Regions from separate parts of the Streptomyces sp. NBC_01017 genome, predicted to be linked through region 3. Evidence: riboswitches for the same ligand, from Rfam matches in the RefSeq annotation. Region 3 holds a riboswitch; each other region holds the start of a gene.
What was found. Region 3 has a riboswitch for cyclic di-AMP ahead of OG331_RS10685 (LysM peptidoglycan-binding domain-containing M23 family metallopeptidase). Riboswitches for the same ligand answer to the same signal wherever they lie in the genome.
Positions count from the first base shown of each region.

Region 1: another riboswitch for cyclic di-AMP. It lies ahead of OG331_RS26690 (M23 family metallopeptidase); the one in region 3 lies ahead of OG331_RS10685 (LysM peptidoglycan-binding domain-containing M23 family metallopeptidase).
Region 2: another riboswitch for cyclic di-AMP. It lies ahead of OG331_RS21580 (transglycosylase SLT domain-containing protein); the one in region 3 lies ahead of OG331_RS10685 (LysM peptidoglycan-binding domain-containing M23 family metallopeptidase).

Region 1 covers NZ_CP108683.1:5,808,520-5,815,539, reverse strand. The annotation lists gene lhgO (L-2-hydroxyglutarate oxidase) at 1-498, shown strand, start outside; gene trmB (tRNA (guanosine(46)-N7)-methyltransferase TrmB) at 655-1,506, shown strand; gene OG331_RS26695 (PrsW family intramembrane metalloprotease) at 1,686-3,020, shown strand; gene OG331_RS26690 (M23 family metallopeptidase) at 3,186-4,211, opposite strand; cyclic di-AMP (ydaO/yuaA leader) riboswitch at 4,223-4,380, opposite strand; gene OG331_RS26685 (PP2C family protein-serine/threonine phosphatase) at 4,610-5,695, opposite strand; tRNA gene OG331_RS26680 (tRNA-Met) at 5,816-5,889, opposite strand; gene OG331_RS26675 (dihydrofolate reductase family protein) at 5,988-7,020, opposite strand, start outside.
Region 2 covers NZ_CP108683.1:4,765,406-4,772,425, reverse strand. The annotation lists gene fahA (fumarylacetoacetase) at 75-1,295, opposite strand; gene OG331_RS21585 (HAD family hydrolase) at 1,620-2,450, shown strand; gene OG331_RS21580 (transglycosylase SLT domain-containing protein) at 2,485-3,249, opposite strand; cyclic di-AMP (ydaO/yuaA leader) riboswitch at 3,255-3,429, opposite strand; gene OG331_RS21575 (CocE/NonD family hydrolase) at 3,711-5,720, opposite strand; gene OG331_RS21570 (peptide MFS transporter) at 5,749-7,020, opposite strand, start outside.
Region 3 covers NZ_CP108683.1:2,285,679-2,292,698, forward strand. The annotation lists gene OG331_RS10670 (Glu/Leu/Phe/Val dehydrogenase dimerization domain-containing protein) at 1-40, shown strand, start outside; gene OG331_RS10675 (TetR/AcrR family transcriptional regulator) at 112-732, shown strand; gene OG331_RS10680 (SGNH/GDSL hydrolase family protein) at 830-1,615, opposite strand; gene OG331_RS10685 (LysM peptidoglycan-binding domain-containing M23 family metallopeptidase) at 1,879-2,826, opposite strand; cyclic di-AMP (ydaO/yuaA leader) riboswitch at 2,831-2,988, opposite strand; partial or broken gene OG331_RS10690 (alpha-galactosidase) at 3,296-5,177, opposite strand; gene OG331_RS10695 (tyrosine-protein phosphatase) at 5,384-6,181, shown strand; gene OG331_RS10700 (DUF6126 family protein) at 6,254-6,376, opposite strand; gene OG331_RS10705 (helix-turn-helix domain-containing protein) at 6,373-7,020, opposite strand, start outside.

The sequences.
Region 1 (7,020 bases), 3.5 Mb from region 3:
TATCCGGTGCCGGATCCGGCGTTTCCGTTCCTCGGGGTGCACCTCACGCGCGGGATCGACGGGGATGTGCACATCGGGCCCAACGCGGTGCCGGCGCTGGCCCGGGAGGGGTACGGGTGGGGGGTCGTCCGGCCGCGGGAGGTCGGGGCGACGGTGGCGTGGCCCGGGGTGTGGCGGATGGCGCGGCGGCACTGGCGGTACGGGGCCGGGGAGCTGCGGCGGTCCGTGTCGCGGGGGGCGTTCACGGAGGCGGTGCGGAGGTTGTTGCCCGCGGTGACTGCGGATGATCTGGTGCCGGCTGCGGCGGGCGTGCGGGCGCAGGCGGTGTTGCGGGACGGGGCGCTGGTGGACGACTTCCTGATCCGGGAGGGGGATCGGGCCGTGCATGTGCTGAATGCGCCGAGTCCCGCGGCGACGGCTGCGCTGCCGATCGGGCGGGAAGTGGCTCGGCGGGCGTTGGATGTGCTGGGGCGCTCCGCCGGTTCTGGGGCGGGGTGATCTCGCCCCCGCCGCCCCTCCCCTCCCGTACCTGGGGGCTGCCGCCCCCCAGACCCCCGCTTCCCCCCAGACCCCCGCTTCGGCCCTGAACGGGCCTCGTCCTCAAAAGCCGGACGGGCTGGAACGTCTCGGGCTGCCCGTAAAATCGTTCCCACTGTGTCTGACTCCCTCAACGCCCCCGAAGCCCCCCAGCCCGGCGCCCCGCATCAGTCCGAGGCCCCCGGCGAGCACGTCGGTCATCATCCCGGTGTCTCCGTTCGGCACACCCGGGCCAAGGGGGAGCCCCGGTTCCCGGACGGGCCGAAGGCCGACCCCGCCGGGTCGCATTTCGAGCGGCGGATCCGGAGTTTTCAGCCGCGGCGGAGCAGGGTGACCGCGGGGCAGGCGGACGCGTTGCAGCGGCTGTGGCCGAAGTGGGGGCTCGATATCGACGGGCAGTGCGTCGTCGACCTCGCCGAGCTGTTCGGGAACGACAACCCCGTCGTGCTGGAGATCGGCTTCGGGATGGGAGAGGCGACCGGGCAGATGGCCGGCGCCGACCCCGGCACCAACATCCTCGCCGTCGACGTCCACACCCCGGGGCAGGGCAATCTCCTCAACCTCGCCGACCACAACGGGCTGAACAACGTCCGCGTCGGCAACGGCGACGCCATCATCCTGCTCCGCGAGATGCTCGTCCCGGACTCGCTCAACGGCCTGCGCGTCTATTTCCCCGACCCCTGGCCCAAGAAGCGGCACCACAAGCGGCGGCTGATCCAGCCCGAGTTCCTCAGCCTCGCCGCGACCCGGCTGAAGCCCGGCGCGCTGGTGCACTGCGCGACCGACTGGGAGCCGTACGCCGAACAGATGCTCGAAGTGCTGACCGCGCACCCCGACTTCGAGAACACACAGGCAGACGGCGGTTTCTCGCCCCGTCCGGAGTTCCGGCCGCTGACCCGTTTCGAGGGCCAGGGACTGGACAAGGGTCATGTGGTGAACGACCTGCTCTTCCGCCGCGTACAGCGGTAGGAGCAGCGGGAACCACAGCACCGACACCAGCACCAGCACCAGCACCAGCACCAGCACCAGCACCAGCACCGACCAGACCAGACCAGACCAGACCAGACCATCGACAGCAAACCCCACCGGCGCCCGAGCCCCCCTCGCGCTGCTGCGGGCGGCGCCCCTGCCTCGTTAGGGTCCATGCCGTGGCCACCTGCCCCCCGTACCCGACGCACCCCACCGGTCCCGCCGGCGGCGCACTGCGGCACGCGCACTGGTGGCAGAAGCGATGGGTGCGTTACGGCGCGCTCAGCACCCTGCTCGCGCTCTCCGGGCTGGTCATCCTCGCGCTGGTGCGTGAGCAGACCGGCACCGAGGGGTTCCTGGTCGGGCTCGGTCTGGCCGTCCTGCCCGTGCCGCTGCTGGTCGCCGCGTTCCGATGGCTGGATCGCGTCGAGCCGGGCCCGTGGCGCAATCTGCTGTTCTCCTTCGCCTGGGGCGCCTGCGCGGCGGCGCTGATAGCGATCGTCGCCAACAGCTTCGCGACCCGATGGATAGCGACCGCGACGGCCGATCCGTCGCACGCGGACACCCTCGGCGCGACCGTCATAGCGCCCGTGGTGGAGGAGATCGCGAAGGCCGCGGCCGTCCTGCTGGTCTTCCTCTTCCGCCGGCGGGACTTCACCGGCATCGTCGACGGCGTGGTGATAGCCGGCGTCACCGCCACCGGTTTCGCCTTCACCGAGAACATCCTCTACCTCGGCACGGCCTTCGGTACCGACCAGCTCTCCGGCGACCGCGGCATCGCCTCCGTCACCGCGGCGACCTTCTTCGTCCGCGTGATCATGTCGCCCTTCGCGCACCCGCTCTTCACCGTCCTGACCGGCATCGGCTTCGGCATCGCCGCACTCTCCGGCGAGCGGCAGCACGTGCGGCGGGTCCTCCTCCCCCTCTCCGGGCTGCTGCTCGCCATGGGCATGCACGCCCTGTGGAACGGCTCGTCGTCCTTCGGCGAGTTCGGGTTCTTCGCGGTGTACGCGGCCTTCATGGTGCCCATCTTCGGGCTGCTCACCTGGCTGGTGATCTGGACCCGGCAGCGCGAGCTGAGGACCGTGCGCGAGGAGCTGCCCGCCTATGTCGTCACCGGGTGGCTGTCGCCGAGCGAGCCGTACGCACTGGGCTCGATGCGGGACCGGCGGGTGGCCCGGCAGTACGCGCGCCGCCACGGCGGTCGGACGGCGGCGCGAGCCGTGGCGCAGTACGAGGCCTACGCCACCTCGTTGGCGTTCCTACGGCACCGGGGGCGCCGCGGGCGGGCCGGCGCCGACTTCGTCGTACGGGAACGGGAATTGCTGCACGAGCTGTGGCGACGCCGGGAGGTCGCACGGCCGGCGCTGGAGCACGCGGTGGCCGCGGCGCGGGTCTGGCCGCCGGCTCATGGGTACGGGGCGCCGCCCGGTCACTGGCAGCCCTACGGGAGCGGGTACGCGGGATACGGGGCGGCGGCGCCCTACCCGGCGTACAACCCCTATCGGACGTGACCGTCCCGGAAACAGGCGAACCCCCGGCCAAACAGGCGAACCCCGGCGCTGCAGATACCGGCAGCCCTGACGTCGGGGGGACGCCGTCAGGACTGCCGGGGATCAGAGCAGGAAGCCGGGGTTCAGAAGCGGCCGAGCCTCAACAGGCGCACGGGCCGTCAGACCTCAGGGCGTGAGGCCCTTGCCGCGCAGCCACGCCAGCGGGTCGATACCGCTGGAGCTGCCGCCGGGGTGCACCTCGAGGTGCAGGTGGGCACCGGTCACGTTGCCCGTGGCGCCCACGCGGCCGATGACGTCACCGGTGTTGACCTTCTGGCCGACGCTCACGCTGATCGAGGACTGGTGCGCGAACCAGACCTCGGTGCCGTCGTCGAGGGTGAGCTCGGTCTTGTAGCCGTACGAGCCGTCCCAGCCGGCGAACGTGATCGTGCCGCTGTGCACGGCCTTGATCAGCGTCCCGGTGGGCGCGGCGAAGTCGAGGCCCGTGTGGTAGCCGGAGGACCAGTAGGCGCCGGCCTGCCCGAAGGTCGAGGTGAGGGTGTACGAGGAGGTCGGCAGCGTGTACTGCTTGGCCAGCTCGGCGAGGCGCTCGGCCTCGGCCTTCTTGCGGGCCTCCTCCTCGGCTTCGGCCTTCGCGGCGGCGGCCTTGGCCTTGGCTTCCTTCTCCGCCTTGGCGGCCGCGTCGGCGGCCTCCTTCTCGGCGGCGGCGACCGCGGCTGCGGCGGCCTTGCTGTCGAACTGGTCCTGCTGGAACTCGGCCTGCGCGATGATCCGGCTCCGCAGCGCCTCACCGGCGTCGGAACCGCCCTGCGCGGTGTCCTCGGAGGTCTCGCCCATGGTGCTGAGCGCGGTGGCCGCGTCCTCGGCGGGTTCGGACGAGTCGTCCGAGATCAGGGGCAGGTCCGGCATGGTGATGGCGACCGGCGGCTTGCCGCTGTTCGCGCTGGCCATGCCGCCCGCGCCGACGGCGGCTATGACACCGACGCCGAGAACCGTGGAGCTGCGGGCGAGTCCCCCGCCGCGCTGCTTGGAGACGCGATGCCTGCCGCGTACGGGACGAAGGGACTCCGCGGTGGGGTTCCACTCCTCGAAGGGGGCCTCGTCGGTGCGGTTGCGGTCGTAGCCGAAAGTGTCGGTATTGCGCTGACTCGGCACGAACGGGGCTTGCGGGGCAGGCCGGTTGGACGCCACGTGGGCGTACTCCTTTCCTTCCTTCTCGCCTACCGGGTTAGCTGACGGGTTCGGAGCAGGAAGGTCTCCTACGCGCGTATACCGCCCGTGAGTTCACGGTGGTATTTGCGCGATTCACCCCAAGGTGGTGGTTCCCCGGTTCCCTTTCGAGATTCGGCGCGTGCGCACGGAGCCGCCTCTTGTGACGGCTGGGACGACCGCGCTGCGTTATCGAACGTTAATAGACCCGGGGTGCGGATTCCAAGCTGTTCCACTTGATCATTAACGATTTTCGCCTGGACTTACGGGTCATGAGCGGCCTAAATCGGGCGAGTTGGCCAGACCTCAGGTGCCACACGGGTGTTGACGGTATGTCAGTTGTTATGCGGAGGGGGGTCGCCCGGTCACGGCCGGTGACATCACGGCCGTCGTACGGCGATGAGGGCCATGTCATCCGCCATCCCGCCCCCGGAGTGCCGCCGCACCTCCGTCGCGAGGACGCCGAGCAGTGCGGCCGGCTCGCGGCGGGCGTTGGCGCGCCCCGCGAGGCCCGCCTCGGGGTCGTAGAAGCGGCCGGTGTCGTCCCGTGCCTCGGACAGTCCGTCGGTGTAGAGGAGCAGCGTGGCCCCGCTCGGGCAGTCGGCCTCCTGGGCCCGGTCGGGCCAGACGCCCAGCTCCCGCATGCCGAGCGGGAGTGCGGGCTCGGCGGCGGGCAGCGCGCGCACGGTGCCGTCGGCGTACAGCAACAGGGGCGAGGGATGCCCGCGGTTGACGAGGCGCACGATCCCGCTGCCATGCGACAGCTCGGCGAGTACGACGGTGGTGAACCCCTCGGCGGACTCGGCCCACTCGCGCCGGTCGTGCTCGCGGGCCAGCGCCCGCTCCAGGCGCAGTGCCACCGCCTCCAGCGTGGTCTCCTGCTCGGCGGCCTCCCGGAAGGCCCCGATGACCACGGCGACCGCACCCACCGCCCCGATGCCCTTGCCGCGCACGTCCCCCACGACGACCCGCAGGCCGTGCGGGCTGTCCTGCACGGCGTACAGGTCGCCGCCGATGGACGCGCCCTCCTGCGCCGCCTCGTACCGTGCCGCGATCTGGAAGCCGCCGATCCGCTCGGCGGGCTGGGGCAGTACGGCGCGCTGGGCGGCCTCGGCGATCTCGCGGGCGGAGGCGAGGCGTTCGTCGCTGCGGCGGACGAGGATGTTGATGAGGACGGCGAGGACGGAGACGGTGACCACGGTGACCAGCTCCGTGATCACCTCGGCCCGGCTGACGTCGCCGCGCGGGACGCGCAGCACGAGCAGTGCGGCGACGGCCACGACGCCCGTGAGGACCGTGCCGCGCTGCGAGTAGAGCGGGGCGGCGACCAGGGGTGCCGCGGTGAAGAAAGGGGCGCCGGTGAAATCCGTCGGCGTGACGTGGTCGTACACGCCTCCGGCCGCGATCAGCAGTGCGGGGAGCAGCCGGACGAACCGGCGTGTGTACGAGATCCGCCGTTGCTCCACCTCACCAGGGTTCCCGATGCGGGAGCGCGGGGCGAGTGGTGAGAGCCGACCGGACGAGCGGCGCGTCGAGGGAAAAACACTCAGGGCCGGAACTGATCAGTTCCGGCCCTGAGTCATCAGTAGCGGGGACAGGATTTGAACCTGCGACCTCTGGGTTATGAGCCCAGCGAGCTACCGAGCTGCTCCACCCCGCGGCGATGACTCAATAGTACGCCATCCGCAGGACAAGATGCACACGCGTTTCCCCTGCCCCGCCCAGACCGGTGTTTTCCGCACCCGTCGGGCGGGGCGGTCAGGACAGCAGATGGCTGTTCGGAGCCTTGGCCCGCCCCTCGTATTCCGGCAGGACCACGACATCCACTCCCTCCGCCGCCAGCAGCCCGCTCCCGTCGGCCCCCGCCACGAACGTGTCCGGCTCCCGCCAGGCCGTCACCACCCGCCGCACCCCCGCATCGAGGATCAACCGCGCACAGGGCACCGGCCGGGACGCCCGGCGCGTGCAGGGCTCCAGGCTCGTGTAGACCGTGGCGGATGTCACCCGAGGATCCCCCGCCGCGATCTTCGCCAGCGCAGCCTCCTCCGCATGCACCACGGGATCACCGCCCTCCCGCGAGTACCCCCGCGCCAGCTCCGTGCCGTCGGCCGCCACCACGACCGCCCCGACGCTGAAGGCCGTCTCCGACGGCGGGCACTGTGCCGCCAGATCGCAGGCCACCGCCAGCCACCTCCGGTCCGCGGCGGACGGCAGGACACCCGCACCGGGCGCCGTCGGCTCGTAGCGCATCAGCACGACGTCCTCGATCTGCCACGTCTCGACCAGCCGCAGCCGACCGCCCTGGTAGCCGCCGGGCCCGAACAGCCGCGGCGCGTCCGGGTCGCCCACGAACAGGGGCGCCAGCACCAGCTGCACCTCGTCGGCCAGCCCCTGCTGAAGGAGCTGCGTGTGGATGGTGCCGCCCCCCTCGACCATCAGCCGCTCGACGCCGCGCACCTCGCGCAGGTGCCGCAGCAGGCCCCGCCAGTCCAGGTCGGCGCCGAGCGCGACCACGTCCGCCGCGACCGGCGCCCGGCGCAGGCGCTCCGCGCCCTTCTCCGTCGTGTAGACGACCTTCTCGCCGCCGGTGTGCCAGAAGTTCGCCGTCGGGTCGAGCTCGCCGGACGCGCTGACCGTGACCTTGAGCGGATACTCCGGTTTCCCGGCCGCCACCCGCGCGGCCCGCCGCCCGGCCGAGTTCACCAGCAGCCGCGGGTTGTCCGCCCGGATCGTGCCGGCGCCGATCAGGATCGCGTCCACGGACGCCCGTACCTCGTCGACCCGGTCGAAG
Region 2 (7,020 bases), 2.5 Mb from region 3:
GCAGGAGTCAGGGGGAAAGACACAGTTGACGGTTGCGCCGGCCGCCCGGCGTCACTACAGAACGACCCGTCCCGTCACGACGCCACGACCCGTCCCGTCACCTCCCCCAGCCCGACCCGGACCCCACCAGGACCCGGGGCCCAGGCGGACAGGGTCACCACATCGCCGTCCTCCAGGAACGCGCGCTTGCCGTCCGGGAGTTCGAGAGGGTCCCGGCCGTTCCAGGTCAGCTCCAGGAGTGAGCCGCGCTCGCGTTCCGTCGGGCCGCTCACCGTGCCCGAGCCGTACAGGTCACCGGTGCGCAGGGAGGCACCGTTCACGGTCATGTGGGCGAGCTGCTGGGCGGCCGTCCAGTACATGGTGGAGAAGGGGGGCTCGGAGACGACGTGGCCGTTGATGGCCACGGAGATACGCAGGTCGTAGCCGCCGGGCTCGGCTTCGGGGCCGGAGTCGTCCAGGTACGGCAGCAGGGGGTGCGTCCGCTCCGGCGGCGCCACCCGCGCCTCCTCCAGCGCGTCCAGCGGGGTGATCCACGCCGACACCGACGTGGCGAAGGACTTGCCGAGGAACGGGCCGAGGGGGACGTACTCCCAGGCCTGGACGTCGCGTGCCGACCAGTCGTTGAGCAGGCACAGGCCGAAGACGTGCTCACGGAAGTCGCCCAGCGCCACCGGCTTGCCCATCTCCGAGGGCGTGCCGACCACGAAGCCGACCTCTGCCTCGATGTCGAGGCGGATGGACGGGCCGAAGACCGGCGCCGGCTCAGTGGGGGCCTTGCGCTGGCCGGACGGACGTACGACGTCCGTGCCGGAGACCACGACCGTGCCGGCGCGGCCGTGGTAACCGATCGGCAGGTGCTTCCAGTTGGGGGTGAGGGAATCCTCGGCGTCGGGGCGGAAGATCTGGCCGACGTTCCGGGCGTGGTTCTCGGAGGCGTAGAAATCGACGTAGTCCGCGACCTCGAAGGGGAGGTGCAGGGTGACTGAGGACAGAGGGTGGAGAAGGTCCGCGATGGCCTCCTGGTGCGCCGGCACCGTCACCCAGGCCGTCAGTGCGCGCCGTACGTCCGACCACGTGGTGTGGCCCGCGGCGAGCAGCGGGTTCAGGGAGTCCTGGGCGAGCAGCGGGGCGTACGGCGAGCCGAGCGCGTAGGCCGCCCTGCCCGCGTCGAGGACGTGGTCGCCGAGCCGGACGCCGACCCGTCGCGCGGAGTCCGAGCCGGGAAGGGAGAAGACGCCGTACGGAAGGTTGTGCGTGCCGAAGGGGTCGCCCTCGGGGAGATCGAAGGGGGGCATGGGGTGCTGCCTCACTCTCATACGCTCCGTGCCATGTGGTCGGGCCACACGTTACGGGTGAGGCGAGGGTCTTGGGCAGTACGGAACTCGCGTCGCCGAGGTCGGCGAATCAGCAGGTCGCCGCACTCGGTCACGTCGACGAGACCTGAGCCGGTGCTCTCAAGGAGCTCGCCGGCACCACGTGGGAGTGAAATCGCCACAAGCAAAAGGAAGTTGCCCGCGTGGAATCAGAACTGGAACCGGAACAGGTGTCAACACATGTGAACACAGCAGCCGTCCGGTTCGAGTCGAGTCGATGGGGCCTCCTGTCCGTATTCTCTGATCATGGCCCGACCCATCGCATATTCACTCATCGCCACTGACCTGGACGGGACGCTGCTCCGAGGCGACGACACGCTCTCCGACCGTTCCCTCGACGCGCTCGCGCAGGCGGCGGCGGCCGGTGCGCAGCACCTCGTCGTTACGGGGCGGCCGGCGCCCAGAGTGCGCCCGCTCCTCGACGTCCTGGGCAGCCGGGGGCTCGCGGTGTGCGGACAGGGCGCGCAGGTGTACGACGCCGGAGCGGACTGTCTGCTGTGGTCCATCACCCTGGACCGGGAGTTGGCGGAGACCGCCCTCGGCAAGATCGAGGCCGAGGTGGGGCAGGTGTACGCGGCCGTCGACCAGGACGGCGTGGACGGGCTCACGCTCATCGAGCCCGGGTACCTGATGCCGCACCCCACCCTGCCCGCCGTACGCGTCCGGCACCGCGACGACCTGTGGTGCGAGCCGATCAGCAAGGTGCTGCTGCGCCATCCCACCCTGTCGGACGACGAGTTGGCGGCGACGGCGCGGTCGGTGGTCGGGTCCCTCGCGACGGTCACCATGTCCGGGCCCGGGACCGTCGAACTCCAGCCATGCGGCGTCACGAAGGCGACCGGTCTCGCGCTCGCCGCCGAGCATCTCGGTCTGGGCGCGCACGAGACGATCGCCTTCGGGGACATGCCCAACGACATCCCCATGTTCGACTGGGCCGCCCGCGGGGTGGCGATGGCCAACGCGCATCCCGAACTCAAGGCGGTCGCCGACGAGATCACCCTCTCGAACGAGGACGACGGCATCGCCGTGGTCCTCGAGAGGCTGTTCGCGGGGAGCCTGGCCGACTTCGCCCAGTAGGGCACGTCGTCGGACCAGGCCCCCGCGCCAGGGCCTAGTAGGGGCCGTTCACGTTGTCGATCGAGCCGTAACGCGCGGCCGCGTAGTTGCACGCGGCCGTGATGTTCGCGACCGGGTCGAAGGGGTCGTACACCGTCCCCGGCACGTGGTACGACGCGAAGGTCGGGTCGATGACCTGGAGGAGGCCCTTGGACGGGGTGCCCGCGACGGCGTTGGAGTCCCAGTTGTTGATGGCCTGGGGGTTGCCGGACGACTCGCGCATGATGTTGCGCTGAATGCCCTCGTACGAACCCGGAATTCCGTTTTGCGCCATGATGTCCAGCGCGTTGCGGATCCAGCCGTCGAGGTTGTTCGGGTACGTCTTCACGGAGGACTGGGTGGCCTTGGCGACGTTGGACTTCTTGGCGGGCGCGGACGCCTTGTCGGCCGACTTGTCCGGCGAGCTCGCCTTCTTCGTCGCCCGGACCTCCAGGTCGAGGCCGGGGTGGATCAGACGGGGGTCGTCGCCGATCGCCTTGCGGTTGTCCTTGTAGAGCTGCTTCCAGCCGCCCTGCACGTCGTACCGGTCGGCGACGCCGTAGAGCGTGTCGCCCTTCTTCGTGGTGTACGTGACGGTCTTGGCCTTCACGGCGGCCTGGGGAGCGGCCTGCGCGACGGTGGGGGACTGGGCCGGCTGTGCGGCGCTCGCGGTGGTCGCGCTCAGGAGCGGGATGGCGAGGGCGGCGGTACCGGTGCCGGCTGCGATGACGTGCCGGGTGAGCGGGTTGGTGCGGGGGCGGCGGTGTTTGCCTCGGGGCATGGCGCTGTTCCTCTCCGGCGCCTGCGAGGTGAGCTGTCGGGTTCGGGCGGGAGATGCCCGGCCGCGCCGCCGTGTGGCGGTGCGACTTCACCCCGAGCCGGTTCGGTGCGCCATCAAGGCGTCCGGTCCGGCGACTTACCTGGGTCCCCCGCTCCTGCCGTGCGTGAGTGAGTTGCGTGGGTGGGTGACTCGGGCGGCGGCAGGATTAGGCGTCCGCCCGACTGAGCGGGAACGTATGCGAGAGCACATGCCCGGAACAAGTGCCGTGGTCACTGTCATGCCGGTTGACCATGGTCTGGTGCGAATGGGGCGCTTGATCCTTTGCGGTTGCCAAGCCTCAACTTGCTTTTGAAGCAAGGGGAGACGCGGGTGCGCCGAGGCGGGTGCGCGACCGGGTGCGAGTGACCCAACTCACTGACGTCCACAAGAGCGGCAAATCGGGCAATGAATCCAACTCGCCTTTAACCGGCTGTCCGTGGAGTCCGTTTCTCCCATGTCCGGTGGAAAAGTACCTCTTCGCCCTCCATGCAGATCACCTCGTTGGAGGCGATGAAGTCATGCCGGTCGCAGCTGATCTCCGAGCGCGTCCGCACGGTCGCGTCCCACCCCAGCTCCGGGCGGTGCAGGCGGATCGACCACTCCGAGCGGGTGCGGGCCGACAGGGGGTCCCACTCGTTGATCGTGTACGTCTCCAGCGCGTCCTCGGCGAACTCCAGACCGTCGGGGTACACGCGCGTGCCGCCGTACCGGGGGTCGACCTCCAGGCGCCACTCGCCCTTGGCCACGTCCCGCACGACGAGGCGCTCGGGGCGCGGCTCGTCCAGCGTGATGGGGGAGTTCACGCCGAGCGGTTCCGCCTGCTCCGGTTCCTCGAAGGTGATCGCTGTGTCGTCTGCCGACTCGTCCAACGCACGCGTGCGTACCGGAAGTTCCAGCGAGCTTCCCGACGGTTCCAGGCCGAAGCCCGCCGCCGAGTCCGGCTGGGGCCAGATCCACGGCCAGTACGCGGAGGACACGGCGAGGCGGATGCGGTGGCCGGGCGGGAAGGCATGGCCGATGCCGTTCAGCTCGACGGTCACGTCCTCGGTGGCGCCCGGTTCCCACGGCACCGCGCGGTCCCGGCCGTGGCGCGCCGACAGGTTCAGCACGCCCCGCGTGACCAGGGTCGAGGAGCCGTCCGGTGCCACGTCGCAGAGCCGGGCGACGACCTGCCCGCGCGGCACCTCCGACGTCAGCCGCAGCCGCACCTTCGGCCGCCCCGACACCCAGGTCTCCTCGCCCACTTCGAACTCGAAGCACGCCGACCGCGCGTCCTCCTCCCGCTGGTCCGGCGGCAGGTCGGCGTCGTTGCCGAAGGGGAAGAAGCGGCCGGCGTCGATGCCGGTGTGCATGGGGGAGCGGACGAGGACGGGGGCGCCCTGGAAGGCGTACGTCACCGCGCGCACGTGGGGAGAGGGCCAGGCAGGCTCGCCGACCCAGCGGCCGGGCAGCGTGGGGTACACCGTGGCCGGGCGGTGCGAGTCGCTGACGTACGAGCGCAGCACGGGCTCGGCCATGACGCCCGTGTCCTCGTCCTTCAGCCAGTGGTCCCACCAGCGCAGCGTCTCCTGGAGGAAGCCGATCGCCGGGCCCGGCGGCAGGCCGCGGTCGGGGTACTGGTGAGACCAGGGGCCGATCAGGCCGCGCACGCGGTCCGCCGGCAGGTGCTCGACGAGGCGCAGGACGGTGTCGCGGTACGGGTCGTGCCAGCCGCCCACCGCCAGGACGGCGGCGTCGATCGCGCCGTAGTCCTCGCAGACGCTGCCGTGGCGCCAGTAGTCGTCGCGTGTCTGGTGGCCGAGCCAGGTGTGCAGGAACGGTTCGACGGCCTCCAGCCGCTTGAGCCACATCTCCCGCCAGGCGTCCCCGACATACAGCGGGTCCGGCGGGCGAGCGACGAAGGCGAGCATCGTCGACGCCCAGGCGTGCATGTCGACGGCGAGGACGGAACCTCCCATGTAGTGCACGTCGTTGTCATAGCGATCGTCCGCTGAGCAGACCGTGACGATCGCCTTGAGCGGTTCGGGCGCGAGGGCCGCGATCTGGAGGGAGTTGAAGCCGCCCCAGGAGATGCCGAACATGCCGACCCGGCCGTTGCACCAGGGCTGGGCCGCCAGCCAGTTGACCACCTCGACCCCCTCGGCGAGCTCCGTCGCCGAGTACTCGTCGGTCGGCATGCCCTCGCTGTTGCCGTGACCGCGGATGTCGACGCGCACGGAGGCGTAGCCGTGGCCTGCGTACCAGGGGTGGCGCTGGTGGTCTCGGGGCGCGGTCCAGTCGGTCAGTCGATACGGCAGGTACTCGAGGAGCGCCGGTACGGGCTCGTCCGTCAGGGGGCGCCACACGCGCGCGTACAGCAGGGTCCCGTCCGGGAGCGGGATGCGGAGGTCGTCGTGAGTCGTCTCGTAGGGGAAGGACGTACGGATGTGCATGAGCGGGATCCCAGTGGCTCGGTCGGTGTCAGTGGACCGGGTGCATCGTGCGGCGCAGCCAGGGCGCCGCGGCCATCACGAGCAGGCCCGCGGCCACTGCGATCGCGCCGTTGACGCCGAAGTAGGCGGGCTTGGAGACGTCGTCGTAGAGCTTCACCGTCTGGGCCTGGATGCCGTTGGCCAGGGCGAGGGACAGGAACCAGAGGGACATGGTCTGGCCGGCGAACGCGGCCGGGGCGAGCTTGGTCGTGGCCGACATGCCGGAGGTCTCCAGGAGGACGTCGCCGAGCCCGAGGAGCAGGTACGCACCCACGATCCACCAGACGGACATGAGGTAGTCGTCGGAGGAGCGCCCGGAGGTCGGCAGCACCATCAGCAGGAAGGACAGGCCGCCGAGGACGACCCCGATCGCGATCTTGTTGGACGCGTGCGGCTGGCGGCGCCCCATCCTGACCCACAGCGCGGCCACGACGGGGGCGAGGGCGACCTCGAAGGCGCCGAGGGCGGAGGCGTACCAGCCGGCGGGGAAGTCGAAGCCGAGGACGGTCGTCCCGGCGTTCGTCGAAGCCAGCAGGATCATCGTCGAGTAGGCCTGGAAGAGGATGAAGTTGAAGACCGTCGAGGCGAGGAACAGGACGACGTACGGGCGAAGGCGACCGCGTTCCTCGGGGGTCACGCGCCCGCTGGAGAACATCACCGCGAAGTAGACGGCCGGGGCGATCACGGAGACGAGGGTGAGCAGGTCGACGAAGCGGTCCATGGTGAGCCGGCCGGCGGTGGCGAGCAGGAAGGCGACCGCCGCGGTGACGGCGAGGCCCGTGACGATCAGGCGGATCGCCCGGCGCATCGCCTCCGGAGACAGCGCGAATTCGGCGGAGTGCTTCCGCCCGGCCAGGTGACGGCGGCCGGCGACGTACTGGACCAGACCGAGCGTCATGCCGATCGCTGCGGCCGAGAAGCCCCAGTGCCAGCCCTTGTGGTCGCCGAGCCAGCCGGTGACGAGCGGGCCCGCGAAGGCGCCGATGTTGATCGCCATGTAGTAGAGCGCGAAGCCGGCGTCACGGCGGTCGTCGTCGGTGCGGTAGAGCTTGCCGACCATGGTGGCGACGTTGGGCTTGAGGAGCCCTGTGCCGGCGCTGATCAGGCCGAGGCCCACCCAGGTCATGCCGGTCGGCGGCACCGCCATGGCGTAATGGCCGCAGGCGATGAGGATGCCGCCCCACAGCACCGCGCGATACGAGCCGAGGATGCGGTCGGCGAGCCAGCCGCCGGCGACCGAGACCAGATAGACGAGGGTGCC
Region 3 (7,020 bases):
GTTGCCGGTGATCGCCGAGCGGTTCGGCCAACTCCGGTGACGGCAAGGGCCCCGGGACCCGACTCGACCGCGGCCCGGGAGCTGCCGGCGGCAAGGCTTTAGGGTGGCCGGGTGGCAAGAGTGCGGTTGAGCGTGGCGGAGCGGCGTGAGGAGTTGCTGCGTGCCGCCGTGGAGCAGATAGAGGCGCGGGGCGTCGCGGCGGTCAGGATCGCCGACGTGGCCGCGGCGCTCGGGGTGAGCAACGCGCTGGTGCTCTATCACTTCGCCACGAAGGAGAAGCTGGTCGCCGCCGCGTTCACGCACGCGGCGCAGGACGACCTGGCCCGTCTGCGACGGGTCCTCGGACGTCGTACGACAGCGCTGCGCCGGCTGCGGGCGGCCGTGCGCTGGTACGCGCCGACCGGCCAGGCCAAGGGCTGGCGGCTGTGGATCGAGGGCTGGGCGGCGGCGCTGCGCGAGCCCGCGCTGCAGCAGGTCACGCGGGACCTCGACCGGCAGTGGAAGGCGGCCCTCGCCGAGGTCATCGCGGAGGGTGTGGCCGCGGACGAGTTCCGCTGCCCGGACCCCATGGGCGCGGCCCTGCGCCTGACGGCTCTCCTCGACGGGCTCGCCGTGCAGATGACGTCGTACCGCGGCGCGGTCTCACGCGCGCGTGCCCAGGAGTGGGTGGACGAGGCGCTCGCCCGGGAACTGGGGCTGGAGCGGGAGGCGTTGACGGCGTCGTCACGCTGACGCCGGCGTAGGTGTGGGCCGTACCGATCACACGTCGGTACGGCCCACACCGGCACGTCACCCGCGAACCCGCTGACAGGTCGCTTGCGAACCGCTCTCAAGCCACTGATTCGATCCGCATCTTGATGTCGTCCGGGGACAGCGCGCCCTTGGCCGTGACGTGGTCCCCCGACGACTCGCCCCGCAGGCGCCGCCCGATCCAGGGCACCAGGTACTCGCGGGCCCATTGGACGTCGTCGCGGCGGATGTCGAGCGTGCCGCGGGGCGGGAGCGGCGGCCAGGGCTGGTCCGGGTCCGCCGGGACCTCCAGGCCGAGTACCTGGCCGGCGCGGAGCGCCACACGCGTGTGCCCCTCGGGAGACAGGTGGAGCCGGTCGTGGTCCCAGGCCCGGCGGTCCTGAACGGTCTTCAGGGACCACAGGTCGAGCACCGGACAGCCGTACCGGTCGGCAATGGCCCGCACATGACCGTTGTACGTGGCGATCTTGCCGCGCAGATGCTTCAGCACGGGCACGCCACGGGTGTCGAACCCGGTCGTCACCATGACGGTGCCGACCTCGGAGGTGAGCCGGGCGATCGCCCGCTCGAAGCGCTCGGCGACCTCGTCGGGGTCGGTGCCGGGCCGGATGATGTCGTTGCCGCCCGCGCAGAACGAGACCAGGTCCGGGGCCAGTTCGACGGCCTTCGGAAGCTGGTCCTCGACTACCTGGTCGAGCAGTTTGCCGCGCACGGCGAGGTTCGTGTAGTTGAAGTCGCCCTCGGGTCGTCGGTCCGCGAGCAGGACCGCGAACCGGTCGGCCCAACCGACGAACGCCCCGTCGGGGCCGGGGTCGCCGACGCCCTCGGTGAAGCTGTCCCCCACCGCAACGTACGACCCGATCACTGATCTGCTGTCACTCTTCGAATCGTCTGCCACATCGGCCCATGATTCACCTTCGAATGTGACCTACGCGACCGTAGGACGGGGTTGACGAGCGGTGAGATAAGCCACTCCTAAAGTGTTCACCAAAGGTGGAATAACCCTCCGATCAGGGCTGTTGTGGGCGCAACCGCCATACAGCCGTGTGCGCGCAGACCGAAGGCCGGACCCGGGGATCTGGGTCCGGCCTTCGGCAGCGTGTCAGGCAGGGGGTTCCGCGGCGGGCGTCAGCCGATGGAGACGCCCTTCGAGCGCAGGTAGGCGACCGGGTCCAGGTCCGAGCCGTAGTCCGGGGTGGTGCGGATCTCGAAGTGGAGGTGCGGGCCGGTGACGTTGCCGGTCGCGCCGGAGAGCCCGATCTGCTGGCCCGCCGTCACGGACTGGCCGCTGGAGACGGACAGCGAGGACAGGTGGGCATACTGGGCGTAGTGGCCGTCGGCGAGCTGGATGACGACCTGGTTGCCGTACGCGCCGCCCCAGCCGGCCGAGACGACGGTGCCCGCGCCGACCGCCTTCAGGGGGGTGCCGGTGGGGGCGGAGAAGTCGACGCCGGTGTGGTAGCCGCTGGACCACATGCTGCCCGCCACCTTGTAGGCGGTGCCGAGGGTGGCGCCGTCGAGGGGGGCGGAGAAGCCGCTGGAGGCGCTGGTGTTCTCGGCGCTCTGCGCGGTCGTGGTGGTCTTCGACGCGGCGGACTTGGACGCCGAGGACTTCGAGGCGGTCGTGTCCGAGGACGACTTCGAAGGCGCGGAGGAGGACGGCGCGGACGACGGCTTGGGGGCGCTCGTCTCGGCCTTCTTGCCGCCGATGGTGAGCTTGAGACCCGGGTGGATCAGCGCCGGGTCCGCGCCGACGGCCTCACGGTTGTCGGCGTAGAGCTTCTTCCAGCCACCGCTGACGTTCTGGTCGTCGGCGATCTTCGCAAGGTAGTCGCCGACCTTCACCGAATAGGTCCGCGCGTCCGCCTTCTTGTCGGTGGACTTCTTCTCGGCCTTCTTCTCGGCGACCGGAGCGGACTGAACGGCCTTTTCCGAAACGGGCTGAGAGGGAGCGGCGTGGGCGCCGGCGGCCCCGATGAACGGGAGAGCGAGAGCGGCGCCACCGGTTCCGGCGACGGCGATGGAGCGGGTGAAGCGCAGGGACTTCGGGCGGCGATGCTTACCCTTCGCGGGCATGGCGAATTCCTCTCCGGCGCCTGCGAGGTGAGCTGTCGGGTGCGGGCTGGAGATGCCCGGTCGCGTCGGGACGCGACTTGACCCCAAGCCGTTCCGGAGACCGGAACAGGCGGTTGTACCTGTGGGTCCCCCGCTCCTGCCGGGTACGGGTGAGTTAGCGCGGGATCCGGTCGGCGGCAGGATTAGGCGTCCGTCCGGATTGGTGTGGAACGTAAGCGAGGAAGACGCACGGGAACAAGTGAGGGGTTCCGCCCGAATGCGTTCCTGTTGATCCCTTCTGGGAATTACCGGTCACACTCCGTAAATTATGGGGACGTCTCCGGACTCAAAACCCCTCGAAAAGCATGTGAATTACGTGAACATGACGAGCGACGCACGGTCACGAATATGACGCTCCTCACGTGACACTTCTCCAGCTCCCTTTACTCCAGAGCGAGTTGGAATGAAGGCGCCAATTCGGACAGAACCCCTAGATGCGACGCAGTCGGATAACCGTCGCATCAAGGTCGCCCCGCAGGCCGGTATGAAGTCCGTGATGCACCAATACCGCCCCTCGGTGAACTTCGCCCGTTTCAAGGCATTCGTACGATGCTGCCGAGTCGAGGGCGCGCAGCCGCAGGGCCGGGGCGGGTTCGCCGTAGCTCTGGGCCTGGAGCCGGGCCAGGACGACCGTCTCGTCACCGAGCACGTACTGCACCGCACTCAGTCCGCCCTTCGGAGGCCGCAGCCGATACAGGTCGCCGCGCTGCACCAGGGGCCGGATCTCCTTGTAGAGCGTCACCCACTCCCGCGCCTCGGCGAGCTCCTCCTCGGTCCACCGGGTGAGGTCGCCGCCGACGCCGAGCACGCAAGCCATGGCGCTCACGAACCGGAAGCGCAGGGAGGCGGCCCGGTGGTTGAGCATGGCGTTCGGGCTGTCGGTGACCCACGCGGCCATGACCCTCGCCGGGTGGATCTGGCTGAAGCCGTGCTGGATCGCGAGCCTGTCGAGGGGGTCGGTGTTGTCCGAGGTCCACACCTGGTCGGTACGGCTGAGTACGCCGAGGTCGATCCGTCCTCCACCGCCCGAGCAGGACTCGAAGGCGACGCCGGGGTGAGCGGCGCGCAGCCGGTCCAGCAGACCGTACAAGGCCCGCACATGGTCGACCCACAGGTGCTGCGGGTATGCCTCACCGGGCCAGCCGGCGTCGGCGAAGCAGCGGTTGAAGTCCCACTTCACATAGTCGATCGGGGCGCTGGAGAGGAGCCCGTCGAGCTGCTCCCAGAGGTACTCCTGGACGTCGTCGCGCGCGAGGTTCAGTACGAGTTGATTGCGAAGTTCCGTCCGCTTTCGTCCCGTTTAGTACTGAACCCATTCGGGATGGGCTCGATACAACTCACTGTCCGGATTGACCATTTCTGGTTCGACCCAGATGCCGAACTGCATGCCGAGTGCGTGCACGTACTCGGCGAGCGGCTTGAGCCCGGACGGGAAGCGGTCGGGGTTGGGGGTCCAGTCGCCGAGCCCGGCGCGGTCGCTGGTGCGCTTCCCGAACCAGCCGTCGTCGACGACGAACAGCTCGACGCCGACGGCCGCGGCCCGCCGCGCGAGCAGACTCTGCTGCTCCTCGGAGATGTCGAACTCCGTCGCCTCCCAGGAGTTGAACAGCACCGGCCGGTCCTGGTCCGCGTCCGGGACCACGTACGCGCGCTGGTACGCGTGCCAGGCGCGGCTGGCCCCGCCGAAGCCGCCGTCGCTCCACACGCCGGCGAAGACGGGCGTCGTGAAGGACTCCCCCGCCGCGAGGCGCAGCAAGCCGGAGTCGTCGTATCCGACGCCGCCGGTGATCTGCACGCGCGCGTCGGGGAGTTGCGCCACGGCGATGCGCCAGGATCCCGACCAGCCGAGAGCGCAGCCGTAGACCTCGCCGCGCTCCTCGGTGGCGTCCGTGTCGAGCGCGACCCAGGGCAGATGCTGATGCCCGGTGTGTCCGCGGCGGCTGCCGATGACCTTCTCGCCGCAGGTGAGGGGACCCTGCGCAAGCCGGGACTCGGCACCCCAGCGGCCGTGCAGCTGGGACAACCGCCCGCTCTCCCGTCGGGCAGCGTCCAGGCGGCCGAGTCGGCGCGCAGCAGCTCCAGGGCGGGCCCCTGGTTGTCCAGGGTGACCCAGCGCTCCACGACGTCTGCGCGCATCCGGTAGTGCAGGGTGACGTCCAGCCCGCCGTCACGAAAGCGCAACCGCAGCTCGTCGCCCTCGGTCTCGTACCGCTCGAAACCCCACTCGGTGCCACGCCGCCCGTCGGTACGCATGGACAGGGCGGGCCGTACGAAGCGGGGCCGCCCTCGACCGGATACTCCTCGCGACCGTCGGAGATCTCCAGCATCAAGCCCTCACAGATCTAAAACAGATACGAACAGGTGCCACCAAGTACCAACATCATCAAGGTTCGAGCGGCCCCGGGGCAACGCCTGTGGACAACTCATTGGCCCAGGAAGGCATGTCGTATCGTCGAGTGCGCACCCCGTCGGCCGCATCGCCGAGCCGCGTCGACGGGGCCGACTGGGAGGAGCCCCCGTGACGCAGCAGATCCCGTCGACCGAGCCCGAGCTGGCCGGAGTTCGCAACTTTCGTGATGTGGGCGGACTGCCGACGGTGGACGGACGGCGGGTGCGGCACGGGGTTCTGTTCCGCAGCGGCCACCTCGCGCACGCGACCGAGGACGACGCGGCCTTCCTCGACACCCTGGGGCTGCACACGATCTTCGACTTCCGCAACGCGGCCGACCAGAAGCTGGAAGGCGCCGATGTGGAGCTGCGGGGCGTGCGCAATGTGAACCTGCCGCTGTCGGACCCCGCGGACGGCGCCGAGTTCTGGAAGATGGTCCGGGACGGCAACCTGGACCAGCTCCGCGAGATCCTGGCCGACGGCAAGGGCGCCGACCGGATGATCGCCTCCTACCGCATGATCATCAAGGAGCGCACCGCCGAGCACTCCCAGGTGCTGCACTCACTCGCGCAGGACAGCGTCCCCGCCCTGATGCACTGCGCGGCCGGCAAGGACCGCGCCGGCCTGTCCATCGCCGTGACGCTGCTCGCCCTCGGCGTCGAGCGCGAGGCGGTCGTCGCCGACTATCTGGAGTCCAACGCCAAGCACCGCCGCTACAAGGTGCGCCGCAGCGGCAGCGACGCCTCGGCGTACTCGCCGGAGGTCATGGAGCTGCTCAGCCCACTGTTCGACGCGCGGGCCGAGTATCTGACGGCGGCCTTCGACACGATCGACGAGGCGTGGGGCGGCGTCGACACCTACCTGGAGCAGGGCCTCGGGCTCACCCCGGAGACCCGGGAGCGGCTGCGGGAACGTCTGCTCGACTGACGCCGGGCGGCCGGCGGCGCACGCGCTGTGTGAACACGCCGCGCGGCCTCCGCCCCGGCTGCTTCCGCCCGGTTACTGCTGCGCGCCCATCTCGAAGAGCAGGTAGATGAACGCCGCGAAGACGTGCCCCACCGCGATGTAGATGATGAGCCGCACCCACAGGGCTCGCGGGAACTTCTCCTCCATGTCGCTCATGGCGTCTCTCCAGGGGTGGGGCCCAGACACAGCGTGGCCGTGGGGCTCTGCAGCAGGGTGTGGACGAACAGGAGCTCGACCCCGTCCTGGTCGAGGGCGGCGATCCGGTGCGGGGTGAGCGAGTCGAAGTGCGCGCTGTCGCCGGGCGCGAGCCGGTGCGTGGCGTCCCCGAGGCGCAGCCGCAACCGCCCCTTGAGGACGTGCAGCCACTCCTCGCCGGGATGCACGCGCACGATGTCGCCCTGCGAGCCGTACGGCACGTGGACGCGCAGAGCCTGCATCCCACGCCCTGACGCGCCCGCCTGCCAGTACGTCCAGCCGCCGGCCGCGGTCGGCTCCATGTCGGCGGCACGCACCACGGCGTCCCGGTCGGCGACCGTCTCGCCGAGCAGCTCGGAGACGGTCGTACCGTAGATGCGTGCGAGCGCGAGCAGCATCGGCAGCGAGGGCTGACGCTGCCCGGTCTCCAGGCGGGAGAGGTGCGCGGGCGACAGGCCGGCCGAGCGGGCCGCGGCCTCCAGCGTGAGGGAGGCACGGCGGCGCAGCGCGCGCAGCTGGGGCGCGACGGCGGGCAGGGCATCGACCAGCCCGGTCGCATCAGCCTTGGCCGCGACCCCACTGTCGGGCTCTGGCTCGGTCTCGGG